DNA from 4 places in the Enterobacter sp. PL_is379 genome. Region 1 is predicted to be linked to each of the others. Evidence: predicted binding sites of a transcription regulator. Region 1 holds the regulator's gene; each other region holds the start of a gene.
The links. The regulator PurR, encoded in region 1, represses purine synthesis genes. The targets are predictions, from matches to a motif close to CANGCAAACGTTTGCNTG.
Positions count from the first base shown of each region.

Region 2: a site for PurR is predicted at 1,955-1,972, ahead of purL (phosphoribosylformylglycinamidine synthase). Genes of this name have one in related genera too.
Region 3: a site for PurR is predicted at 1,482-1,499, ahead of carA (glutamine-hydrolyzing carbamoyl-phosphate synthase small subunit). Genes of this name have one in related genera too.
Region 4: a site for PurR is predicted at 1,478-1,495, ahead of pyrD (quinone-dependent dihydroorotate dehydrogenase). Genes of this name have one in related genera too.

Region 1 covers NZ_JBVPGT010000028.1:87,929-91,046, reverse strand. The annotation lists gene punC (purine nucleoside transporter PunC) at 1-151, opposite strand, end outside; gene punR (DNA-binding transcriptional activator PunR) at 266-1,177, shown strand; gene purR (HTH-type transcriptional repressor PurR) at 1,195-2,220, opposite strand; gene cydH (cytochrome bd-I oxidase subunit CydH) at 2,518-2,607, shown strand; gene AC0TOY_RS11185 (MFS transporter) at 2,771-3,118, shown strand, end outside.
Region 2 covers NZ_JBVPGT010000029.1:327,387-330,504, forward strand. The annotation lists gene purL (phosphoribosylformylglycinamidine synthase) at 1-1,869, opposite strand, end outside; gene mltF (membrane-bound lytic murein transglycosylase MltF) at 2,137-3,118, shown strand, end outside.
Region 3 covers NZ_JBVPGT010000032.1:338,715-341,832, forward strand. The annotation lists gene ispH (4-hydroxy-3-methylbut-2-enyl diphosphate reductase) at 1-235, shown strand, start outside; gene dapB (4-hydroxy-tetrahydrodipicolinate reductase) at 441-1,262, shown strand; gene carA (glutamine-hydrolyzing carbamoyl-phosphate synthase small subunit) at 1,718-2,866, shown strand; gene carB (carbamoyl-phosphate synthase large subunit) at 2,885-3,118, shown strand, end outside.
Region 4 covers NZ_JBVPGT010000033.1:431,487-434,604, forward strand. The annotation lists gene AC0TOY_RS23325 (sulfonate ABC transporter substrate-binding protein) at 1-773, opposite strand, end outside; gene ssuE (NADPH-dependent FMN reductase) at 766-1,341, opposite strand; gene pyrD (quinone-dependent dihydroorotate dehydrogenase) at 1,590-2,600, shown strand; gene zapC (cell division protein ZapC) at 2,767-3,118, shown strand, end outside.

The DNA of each region.
Region 1 (3,118 bases):
GGAACAGGCTCAGGCTGGCGCTGATGGCCGCCGCAGGGGTTTGCAGGTCTTCCTGCATCGCGGCAAACGCGGGCAGGTACATGTCGGTGGCCAAAAAGCCCAGCACGCTTAAGCCGCCGAGCCAGACTAAAAATCCTTTCCTGGGTTGCATTCTCTTATTCTCCTGAGGAGGCAGGTGTACGTTGGCGCAGAGTGTAGGGAGTGCAAAGCCGCTTGTGAAACGCTAATATTTGGCGGGTGCATTCAAATTTTTTGCAGGCAGAAAATGTGGTCAGATTATTCTCTTGAAGTGGTCGATGCTGTCGCGCGTAACGGCAGCTTTAGCGGTGCAGCGCAGGAGCTGCACCGCGTCCCTTCGGCCATCAGCTACACGGTGCGTCAGCTGGAGGAGTGGCTGGCGGTTCCGCTGTTTGAGCGGCGCCATCGTGATGTGGAATTAACGCCCGCAGGGGCGTGGTTTTTGAAGGAAGGGCGTTCTGTTATCAAAAAAATGCAGATCACCCGCGAACAGTGTCAGCAGATCGCTAACGGCTGGCGGGGGCATCTTTCCATCGCGGTGGATAACATCGTTAAGCCGGAACGTACCCGGCAGATGATCGTCGATTTCTATCGTCATTTTTCAGATGTCGAGCTGCGGGTCTCGCAGGAGGTGTTCAACGGCGTCTGGGATGCGCTGGCGGACGGCAGGGCAGAGATGGCAATCGGGGCCACGCAGGCGATCCCGGTCGGGGGACGTTACGCCTTTCGCGATATGGGGATGCTGAGCTGGAAGTGCGTGGTGGCAAGCGATCATCCGCTGGCGGCGATGGAGGGGCCGCTCAGCGATGATACGCTGCGCAACTGGCCGTCGCTGGTGCTGGAGGATACCTCCCGTTCATTGCCCAAGCGTATCACCTGGCTTCTGGACAACCAGCGGCGGGTGGTGGCCCCTGACTGGGAATCGTCGGCGACGTGCCTCAGCGCCGGACTGTGCGTCGCGATGGTGCCCGTTCATTTCGCGCGTCCGCGCATCGATACCGGAGAGTGGGTTGAGCTGACGCTGGAGAATCCGTTCCCGGATGCGGCCTGCTGCCTGACCTGGCAGCAAAGTGATGTCTCGCCTGCGATGGCCTGGCTGCTGGATTATCTGGGAGACAGCGAAACGCTAAACCGGGAATGGTTACGGGAGCCAGCGTAGCTGGCCCCGTAAAGCGATTAACGACGGTAATCGCGGAACGGACCGTCCGCAACGGAACGGCGTTCGATAAGACGCGGGTGAACTTCAATGGACTGCGACTCTTCACGTTTGTTGACGATCCTGTCCATCAGCATATTGAAGGCCGTTTCGCCCAGCGAATCTTTCGGCTGGTGAATGGTGGTTAACGCTGGCGTGAAGAAACGCGCGTTACGCACGTTGTCATACCCGATCACGGAAATATCCTGCGGTACACGCAGACCCAGTTCGTCGGCAGCGCAGAGCGCGCCCATTGCCATGATGTCACCCCCGCAGAAAACGGCGGTCGGACGGTGTGGCTGGGAGACGATCTGCTGCATTGCGCGGTAGCCCGACTCCGGCTCAAAGTCACCCTGCACAATCCAGTTTTCCGGCACGTTGATCAGCGCTTCTTCCATCGCTTTCATAAAACCGGCCAGACGGCCCGCGCCGGTGTTGCGCTCCAGCGGACCGGGGATCACGCCAATCTCGCGGTGACCGCGTTCGATCAGATAACGACCGGCCATATAGCCGCCTTCGAAGGCATTATCGATAACGGAATCAGTGAAATCCGCGCGCGCTTCACCCCAGTCCATGACCACCATAGGAATATGGCGATACTCTTCGAGCATCGACAGCACGGATTCCGGGTACTCGGAACACATTACCAGCAGGCCATCAACGCGCTTTTGCGCCATCATCGACAGATAGGCGCGCTGTTTTTCAATGCTGTTCCACGCGTTGCCCAGAATCAGGGTATAACCTTTCTGGAAGCAGTTTTTCTCAACCGCTTCAATGATCTCGGCAAAATAGGCCGCTTCACTGCTGGTGGCCAGCAATCCAATGGACTTGGTGTGATTAACCTTGAGGCTGCGCGCAACCGCACTTGGCGAATAGTGCAGCTCTTTGATCGCTGCCCAGACGGCGTTGCGCGTCTCTTCCGCCACAAAGCGGGTTTTGTTAATTACATGTGATACGGTTGTAGTGGAAACGTTTGCGCGTTTTGCTACGTCTTTAATTGTTGCCATTAAATGTCACTCCAGACCATATCCTAAACTCCTGAAAAACTTGAAGGTAAACGTTTGCCTTCTCTCACCCTTATCACGCAATCTTGAATTGCGGCACGCCGGGAAAACGACACGGGACGTCAGGAGGGGGTCAATGGCCGGTACGCTAATAAATTTAGCGTGGAATTTTGTCCTATCTTGATGAAAAGGGGAAGAGGTAAAGTGTTTATCAGCCTAAATCCAGGAAGATTTTTGACGTAAATTATGCAAAAATGAGCAGGCTCACTTTTCGTGGGGGGATTAAAAGGAGAAAAATTGATGAGTTCCGATCTGAAGTTTTCGCTGTTCACCACCGTTATTGTGCTGGCTCTGATTGTCGCGGCCGGTCTGACGGCTGCGCTGCACTGATTTACGCGGAGGGAGAGCCTTCTCCCTCCCGATCGACCCGATTGTTACTTCTCTGGCAAAAATCTTTTGCCATTTTGTTAACTTCTCATTTTTTGTGATTGATGTCATGCTTTCCGCTTCTTTGTTCTGTGTCACCACATGACACGGCATCCGGAGTTGACGCATGAAAATCAATTTTCCCCTGCTGGCCCTGGCGATTGGCGCTTTTGGGATTGGCACCACTGAATTCTCCCCGATGGGGTTACTGCCCGTCATCGCCCGCGGCGTGGACGTCTCGATCCCTGCGGCAGGGATGTTAATCAGCGCCTATGCTATCGGCGTGATGGTGGGGGCGCCGCTGATGACGCTTCTCCTTTCGCACCGCGCGCGCCGCAATGCGCTGATTTTCCTGATGGCGATTTTCACCCTGGGCAACGTGCTTTCGGCCATTTCGCCGGACTACACCACGCTGATGCTGTCGCGTATTCTGACCAGCCTTAACCACGGCGCGTTCTTCGGGCTGGGATCGGTC
Region 2 (3,118 bases), on a different contig from region 1:
GCCCGCCGCTTTACGGGTTGTTACGTCGCGGGTCATCTTCGGCGTTTTACCGAGCAGAACGTCGAGCGGCAGATCGATAGGCTGGTTGTCGAAATGGGTGTCGCTCAGAGTCAGGTGCTGCTCTTCGGTCGCTTCACCGATGACGGCATACGGCGCGCGCTCGCGGCGGCACAGCTCGTCAAACAGCGGCAGCTGGTCCGCGGCAACCGCCAGCACGTAGCGCTCCTGGGATTCGTTACACCAGATTTCCAGCGGGCTCATGCCCGGCTCATCGCTCAGGATATCGCGCAGGTTGAAACGACCACCGCGGCCGCCGTCGCTCACCAGCTCCGGCATGGCGTTAGACAGACCGCCCGCGCCCACGTCGTGGATGAAGAGGATCGGGTTAGCGTCGCCCAGCTGCCAGCAGCGGTCGATCACTTCCTGGCAGCGACGCTCCATCTCAGGGTTGTCACGCTGCACGGAGGCGAAATCGAGATCCGCGTCAGACTGGCCGGAGGCCATAGAAGAGGCCGCACCGCCGCCCAGACCGATGTTCATCGCCGGGCCGCCGAGCACGATCAGCTTCGCGCCGACGACGATCTCGCCTTTCTGCACGTGATCGGCACGGATGTTGCCGATCCCGCCCGCCAGCATGATCGGTTTGTGGTAGCCGCGCAGCTCTTCGCCGTTGTGGCTGTCCACTTTCTCTTCATAGGTACGGAAGTAACCGTTCAGCGCCGGACGACCAAATTCGTTGTTAAACGCCGCGCCGCCCAGCGGGCCTTCAGTCATGATATCCAGCGCAGTCACAATGCGATCTGGCTTGCCGAAATCCTCTTCCCACGGCTGTTCAAAGCCCGGGATACGCAGGTTGGAAACGGAGAAACCGACCAGACCCGCTTTTGGTTTTGCACCACGACCGGTCGCCCCTTCGTCACGGATTTCACCGCCGGAGCCGGTCGCCGCACCCGGCCACGGGGAGATCGCCGTCGGATGGTTGTGGGTTTCCACTTTCATCAGGATATGCGCGGGCTCCTGATGGAAGTCATAGCGCCCTGCTTCGCGATCGGCGAAGAAGCGGCCCACCTCGGAACCTTCCATCACCGCGGCGTTGTCTTTATAGGCAGACAGCACGTGGTCAGGGGTTTGCTCCATGGTGTTTTTGATCATTTTGAACAGCGACTTTGGCTGCTGTTCGCCGTCAATAATCCAGTCGGCATTGAAAATCTTGTGGCGGCAGTGCTCAGAGTTTGCCTGCGCGAACATATAGAGTTCGATGTCGTTCGGGTTACGGTTGAGCTTAACGAACGCATCCTGCAGGTAGTCGATTTCGTCTTCTGCCAGCGCCAGGCCGAGACGCAGGTTGGCGTCAATCAGCGCCTGACGGCCCTGCCCCAGCAGGTCTACGCTCTGTACCGGCGCAGGCTGATGGTGAGAGAAAAGCTTCTGCGCGTCATCGAGAGAGGCAAATACGCTCTCCATCATGCGGTCGTGCAGTTCAGCCGCAACCGCCTGCCACTGTGCTTCGCTCAGGGTAGAGGCTTCCACGTAGTACGCCACGCCGCGTTCCAGACGGTTAATCTGGCTCAGGCCACAGTTGTGGGCGATGTCGGTGGCTTTGGAAGACCAGGGGGAGATGGTGCCCGGACGAGGCGTCGCAAGGATCAGTTTGCCGGTTGGCGTATGGCTGCTCAGGCTTGGGCCATACTTGAGCAGGCGTTCCAGCTGTACGCGCTCCTCTGCATTCAGGGGGGCATTCAGGTCAGCAAAATGGACATACTCAGCGTAAATATTGCTTACCGGAAGGTCGGCCGCCTGAAAACGTGCCAGCAGTTTAGTGATACGGAAGGCAGACAGTGCAGGCGAACCACGCAGAATTTCCATCATAAGTCTCTCGTCTTCGAAGCGCCGGGGCGCTTACAGTGTGCGCAAGGGGGGAAAACGGGCGTCATTATAGAGAATCCTGAGCGCCGACGAAACCGTTTGCGTCGAAATAAAATTTGCACAGAGATTTAACAATAGATGTGACCAGTCTCTCTAATTGGTTGCCAAGTGGCGCAAGTTTACGCAAAATGCCGCTCATTCAATGGCAAACCTTATGATTAACATGGCTACAGCAGACTGAGGCAACCGGCGTCGCAGAGAATTAACTAATTGAAAAAATTAAAGATTAATTATCTGCTCATCGGCATTGTAACGTTGCTGCTGGCAGTGGCCCTCTGGCCTTCCATCCCCTGGTTCGGCAAAGCCGAAAACCGTATCGCCGCCATTCAGGAGCGGGGGGAATTGCGCGTCAGTACCCTCAACTCTCCGCTGATTTACAGCGACATCAACGGTAAAATCATTGGTCTGGATTACGAGCTGGCACAACAGTTCGCCGATTATCTTGGCGTGAAGCTTAAAATCACCGTCCGCCAGAATATCAACCAGCTGTTTGACGACCTCGATAACGACGATGCCGATATGCTTGCCGCCGGGCTGGTGTATAACAGCGAGCGCAGCAAAAACTACCAGCCAGGCCCGACCTACTACTCCGTTTCGCAGCAGCTGGTTTACCGCGTCGGGGGCCTGCGCCCGCGTTCGCTGGCCTCGATTGACGATCGGCAGCTGACGATTGCGCCTGGCCACGTGGTGATTGACGATCTGCGTGAGCTCAAGGAGAAGAAATATCCCGACCTGAGCTGGACGGTGGATCCGAAACTCGGCACGACGGAGCTGCTGGAGCAGGTAAAAGACCAGAAAGTGCCCTACACCATCGCCGATTCGGTCGCGATCAGCCTGTTCCAGCGGGTGCATCCTGAAATCGCCGTGGCGCTGGACGTCACCGACGAGCAGCCTGTGACCTGGTTTAGCCAGCTTGATGACGATCAGACCTTCTCTGCCGCGATGCTTGATTTCTTCAACACCATCAATGAAGACGGTACCCTGGCGCGCCTGGAGGAGAAGTACCTCGGTCACGGTGACGACTTTGACTACGTTGACACCCGCAGCTTCCTGCGCGCGGTAGACAGCGTCCTGCCAGATCTGCAGCCGCTGTTCGAAAAATACGCCCAGGAGATTGACTGGAAACTGCTGGCGGCTATTTCGTATCAGGAATCCCACTGGGATACCCAGGCCACGTCGCCCACGGGCGTAC
Region 3 (3,118 bases), on a different contig from region 1:
GAAGGCAGCGTTCCTGATTGATGACGCGTCGGATATTCAGGAAGCGTGGGTTAAGCATGCGGCCTGTGTCGGCGTGACGGCCGGGGCGTCTGCGCCAGATATTCTGGTTCAGAACGTCATTTCCCGTTTGCAGGAGCTGGGCGGTGGCGAAGCGGTGCCGCTGGAAGGACGTGAGGAGAACATCGTTTTCGAAGTCCCGAAAGAACTGCGCATTGATGCCCGCGAAGTCGAATAGTCCCTTTTCTGATGAAAGGCCAGCACCTCCTGTGCTGGCCTTTTTTTTAACCGTTACTTTATCGTGACGACAAAATCATGTCTTTTACTGATATTTAAGTCGGTTTCACGTTAAATTCTAATTATCGGTGTTTTCAGTTGGCAGTGCTTCTCAAGGCTGGTTAATCTGAAAACGGTTTACATCATTTTAACGTAAGAGAATAACTATGCATGATGCACAGATCCGTGTCGCCATTGCGGGCGCGGGTGGACGTATGGGCCGTCAGCTTATTCAGGCGGCTCTTCAGATGGATGGCGTCGCGCTTGGCGCGGCCCTGGAGCGTGAAGGTTCTTCACTTCTGGGGACCGATGCCGGTGAGCTGGCGGGCGCAGGCCACACGGGCGTTACCGTGCAAAGCAGCCTGGAGGCGGTAAAAGAGGACTTCGATGTCTTCATCGATTTTACCCGCCCGGAAGGGACGCTCACGCATCTGGCGTTTTGCCGTCAGCACGGCAAGGGGATGGTGATCGGCACCACCGGTTTTGACGACGCGGGTAAGCAGGCTATCCAGGATGCATCAAAAGAGATTGCGATTGTCTTCGCCGCAAACTTCAGCGTGGGCGTTAACGTCATGCTGAAGCTGCTGGAGAAGGCCGCGAAGGTGATGGGCAACTATACCGATATTGAGATCGTAGAAGCTCACCACCGTTACAAAGTTGATGCGCCATCAGGTACGGCGCTGGCGATGGGCGAAGCGATTGCGCATGCACTCGATAAAGATTTAAAAGAGTGCGCGGTCTATACCCGCGAAGGTCACACCGGCGAACGCGTACCGGGCACCATTGGTTTCGCCACCGTGCGAGCGGGTGACATTGTCGGCGAACACACGGCGATGTTCGCCGATATTGGTGAACGTGTCGAGATTACGCATAAAGCCTCCAGCCGAATGACATTTGCTAACGGCGCCGTACGCTCCGCTTTGTGGCTGAAAAATAAAAAAGATGGCCTTTTTGATATGCGAGATGTGCTTGATCTCAACAATTTGTAAGCATTATTACCCATCGTGATGTGGTTATTGCAGTCGTAATTGTTTGATTGCATAGGGCAATATTTTATTGCCCTTTTATTTTTGACTGTTTAAATGTGAATCAGGCTATAGACCTATAAAAAACTATCTATTGCTGCGTTTTAACGTTGCTGAAATGTAAATTTTGACCATTTGGTCCACTTTATGATGCTCCATCCGCTGATTTTTTATTAAACCAAGCGCGCAAGCGTTTTCCGCAGTGATTTACCTGATCTTTTTGTCGCTTAAGCCTCATTCCTCTCGCCAGGCCTGCAAAAGACTAAACAAAATATCCGTTTTAAGTTGACTTTTACCCACCAAATCCCCAGAATGCCGCCGTTTGCCAAAAATCCGCTGGCAACACATTTGCATTGATCCATGACATGGTTATGAATTAATATGCAAATAAAGTGAGTGAATATTCTCTGGAGGGTGTTTTGATTAAGTCAGCGCTATTGGTTCTGGAAGACGGAACCCAGTTTATCGGTCGGGCCATAGGGGCAACGGGTTCGGCGGTTGGGGAAGTCGTTTTCAATACTTCAATGACCGGTTATCAAGAAATCCTCACTGATCCTTCCTATTCTCGCCAAATCGTTACTCTTACTTATCCTCATATCGGCAATGTCGGCACCAATGCTGCTGACGAAGAATCTTCTCAGGTACATGCGCAAGGCCTGGTCATTCGCGACCTGCCGCTGATTGCCAGCAACTTCCGCAATACCGAAGACCTCTCTTCTTACCTGAAGCGCCATAACATCGTGGCGATTGCCGATATCGATACCCGTAAGTTAACGCGTCTGCTGCGCGAGAAGGGTGCACAGAACGGCTGCATTATCGCGGGTGATAACCTCGATGCGACGCTGGCGCTGGAAAAAGCGAAAGCCTTCCCGGGCCTGAACGGCATGGACCTGGCGAAAGAAGTGACTACCGCTGAAGCCTACAGCTGGACTCAGGGGAGCTGGACGCTTTCAGGCGACCTGCCGGAAGCGAAAAAAGAGAGCGAGCTGCCGTTCCACGTGGTGGCCTACGATTTCGGCGCCAAGCGCAACATCCTGCGCATGCTGGTTGACCGCGGCTGCCGCCTGACGGTGGTGCCGGCACAAACGTCTGCCGAAGACGTGCTGAAGATGAATCCGGACGGTATTTTCCTGTCCAACGGCCCTGGCGACCCGGCGCCGTGCGATTACGCTATCGCCGCCATTAAGTCCTTCCTGGAAACCGACATCCCGGTATTCGGCATCTGTCTCGGCCATCAGCTGCTGGCCCTGGCGAGCGGTGCGAACACCGTTAAGATGAAGTTCGGCCACCACGGTGGTAACCACCCGGTGAAAGACATCGATAACAACACGGTGATGATCACCGCGCAGAACCACGGCTTTGCCGTCGATGAAGCCTCAATGCCGGCTAACCTGCGCGTGACCCACAAGTCGCTGTTCGATGGCACCCTGCAGGGCATCCACCGTACCGATAAGCCAGCGTTCAGCTTCCAGGGCCACCCGGAAGCCAGCCCGGGCCCACACGACGCCGCGCCGCTGTTCGATCACTTCATCGAACTTATCGAGCAATACCGTAAGACCGCTAAATAATCAGGAGCCGAGAAGACAATGCCAAAACGTACAGACATAAAAAGCATCCTGATCCTTGGCGCTGGCCCGATCGTCATCGGCCAGGCCTGCGAATTCGACTACTCCGGCGCGCAGGCGTGTAAAGCCCTGCGTGAAGAGGGTTACCGCGTCATCCTGGTTAACTCTAACCCGGCTACCATCATGACCGACCCGGAAATGGCAGATGCGACCTACATCGAGCCGATTCACTGGGAAGTGGTGCGTAAAATCATC
Region 4 (3,118 bases), on a different contig from region 1:
AAGCCCATGGTTTTCGCCAGCAGGGTAATGCTCTCCTGGCGCTGGGTCTGGGTCAGCGCATCGGCCTGGGTAAAGGTATCCAGTACGCCCTGAATAAATGCGCCGTTCTTTTCCGCATAAGGACGCGCGGCCAGATAGAACGAACCGGTCTGCTTCAGCGTGGTGCCGTCTTTCAGCACGCGAACGCCGCCCTGCAGCAATGCGGCGGAGTAGTACGGATCCCAGATGGCCCAGGCATCAACGTTCTTCTGCTGGAACGCGGCGCGCGCGTCGGCAGGCGTCAGGTAAACAGGTTGAATGTCAGTGAACTTGAGTCCGGCTTCTTGCAGGGCACGCAGCAGCAGGTTGTGTGAGCTGGAACCCTTCTGGAATGCGACCTTATGCCCTTTAAGATCGGCGACGCTTTTGATATCGCTGTTTTCAGGCACCAGGATCACCTCGGCCTTCGGCTTGGGCGGCTCAACGCCAACATAGACGAGATCCGCTCCCGCCGCCTGGGCGAATATCGGCGGAATATCACCCGTACTGCCGAGATCGATACTGCCGACGTTCAGGGCCTCCAGCATCTGCGGGCCAGCCGGGAACTCCACCCAGGAGAATTTGGTGTCCGGGAAGCGTTTTTCCAGAAGCTGGTGGCTTTTCGCCAGCACCATGCTGACGCTGCCTTTCTGATAGCCAATGCGTAAACTTTCCGGAGCCGTTTCTGCGGCATGGGCCAGCGAGGAAAGCGCCATCAGACCTGCCAGGCCGATACGGGTTAATGTTTTAAACATGTGCGACTCCTTGAGCCTGACCAAACGCCGGCGCCTGGATATCCCTGCGGTGCAGAGCATGCCAGAAGGTTTCCAGGGCAGTATCGAGGCGGGTTTGCAGGTTCGGCGTAAAATGAGGTTTATGTTGATAATCGATAACCTGGGAGTCATCGGCGAAAACGCCGTGGAGGATCTCCTGCGCTTTCAGCGCGTTCAGCACCGGCTTCAGGGCATAATCCACGGCCAGTAGATGGGCAACCGTACCGCCCGTTGCCAGCGGCAGTACGACTTTGCCGTCCAGGGCACGTTCCGGAAGCAGATCGAGCAGGGTTTTCAGCGCCCCGGAAAAAGAGGCTTTATAAATGGGCGTTGCCACAATTAGGCCGTCAGCGCCGTTAAGCTGCTCGATGAGCGTTTTAAGCGCAGGGCTGTCGAAACGGGCATAAAGCAGATCTTCAGGTTCGAAGTTATGCAGGTTCCAGTGGCACACTTCCACATCCAGGGCATTGAGTTTTTCGCGGGCATATTCCAGCAGGGCGCTGGAGCGCGAAGGGAATCGTGGACTTCCGGCCAGGGTAATGACGCGCATACTTCCTCCTTATAACTAATTGTTTGCTTTTATCTAACATTCATAACAATTTTCAGGAGTGTGACACCGCGCGGTTATTCCACTAAATGATTTATCTGCAATTAAAATGCGAAAAAGTGCATAAGAAATAGACAGGGAGGTAAACGATTGCGTTTTACGCTGATTTTTTGCCGCAGGTCAATTCCCTTTCGCGCGTGGATCGCCCATAATCCCCTCCCGGTTTGCACACCGGGAATCCAGGAGAGTTCATGTACTACCCCTTCGTTCGTAAAGCTCTTTTCCAGCTCGACCCTGAGCGCGCTCATGAATTTACAATGCAGCAATTACGTCGTATTACCGGAACGCCGCTGGCCGCGCTGGTGCGTCAGAATGTCCCGGTAAAACCTGTGCAGTGCATGGGTCTGACCTTTAAAAACCCGCTGGGTCTGGCGGCTGGTCTGGACAAAAATGGCGAGTGTATTGATGCCCTGGGCGCGATGGGCTTTGGCTCTATTGAAATCGGGACCGTCACGCCGCGCCCGCAGCCGGGAAATGACAAGCCGCGCCTGTTCCGCCTGGTTGAAGCCGAAGGGCTGATCAACCGCATGGGCTTTAATAACCTTGGCGTTGATCACCTTGTTGAGAACGTTAAAAAAGCCCACTTTGACGGAATTCTGGGCATCAATATCGGCAAAAATAAAGACACACCGGTCGAGCAGGGTAAAGATGACTATCTGATTTGTATGGAAAAAGTCTACGCCTATGCCGGTTATATTGCGGTGAATATTTCTTCACCCAATACTCCGGGGTTGCGCTCCTTACAATATGGCGAAGCGCTGGACGATCTTCTGAGCGCCATTAAAAATAAGCAAAATGAACTCCAGACGGTCCACCATAAATATGTTCCGGTCGCGGTTAAGATCGCCCCGGATCTTTCTGTCGAAGAATTGATCCAGGTTGCCGACAGTTTAGTTCGCCATAATATTGATGGTGTGATTGCAACCAATACCACCCTCGATCGCTCCCTCGTGCAGGGAATGAAAAACTGTGACGAAGCGGGTGGGTTAAGCGGACGTCCGGTACAATTAAAAAGCACCGAGATTATTCGCGCCCTGTCTGCGGAATTAAAAGGACGCCTGCCGATTATTGGCGTCGGTGGCATCGACTCCGTGATTGCTGCGCGCGAGAAGATGGCGGCGGGTGCGTCACTGGTGCAAATCTATTCCGGCTTTATTTTTAAAGGACCACCGCTGATTAAAGAAATCGTTACTCATATCTAATCTTTTCTCTTAATCAGACAACCAGGGCTTTATTTCCAGCCCTGGTTGTTTTATATTCCGTCACTGTTGCTTATTTAGACATTATAGTCTTTTATTAATGGTGTTATAAACGAAGCGGCGATCAGGACATTTTTAGTACAGGACGTTTCGGGGACGGGAGAGAAACATGCGAATTAAACCTGACGATAACTGGCGCTGGTATTTTTGCGACGAGCATGATCGAATGATGCTCGATTTAGCCAATGGCATGTTGTTTCGCTCTCGTTTCGCCCGCCGAATGTTAACCCCGGACGCGTTTTCCCCGTCGGGCTTTTGCGTTGACGATGCGGCGCTTTATTTCTCTTTCGAAGAAAAATGCCGCGATCTGGTGCTTTCTAAAGAGCAGCGTGCCGAGCTGGTATTAAATGCGCTGGTGGCTATCCGCTTCCTGAAACCGCAAATGCCGAAAAGCTGGCATTTCCTGCCGCACGGTATGAACTGGACCCCGGCAACGGGTGACGCGGCGAGCGTCAATCTGA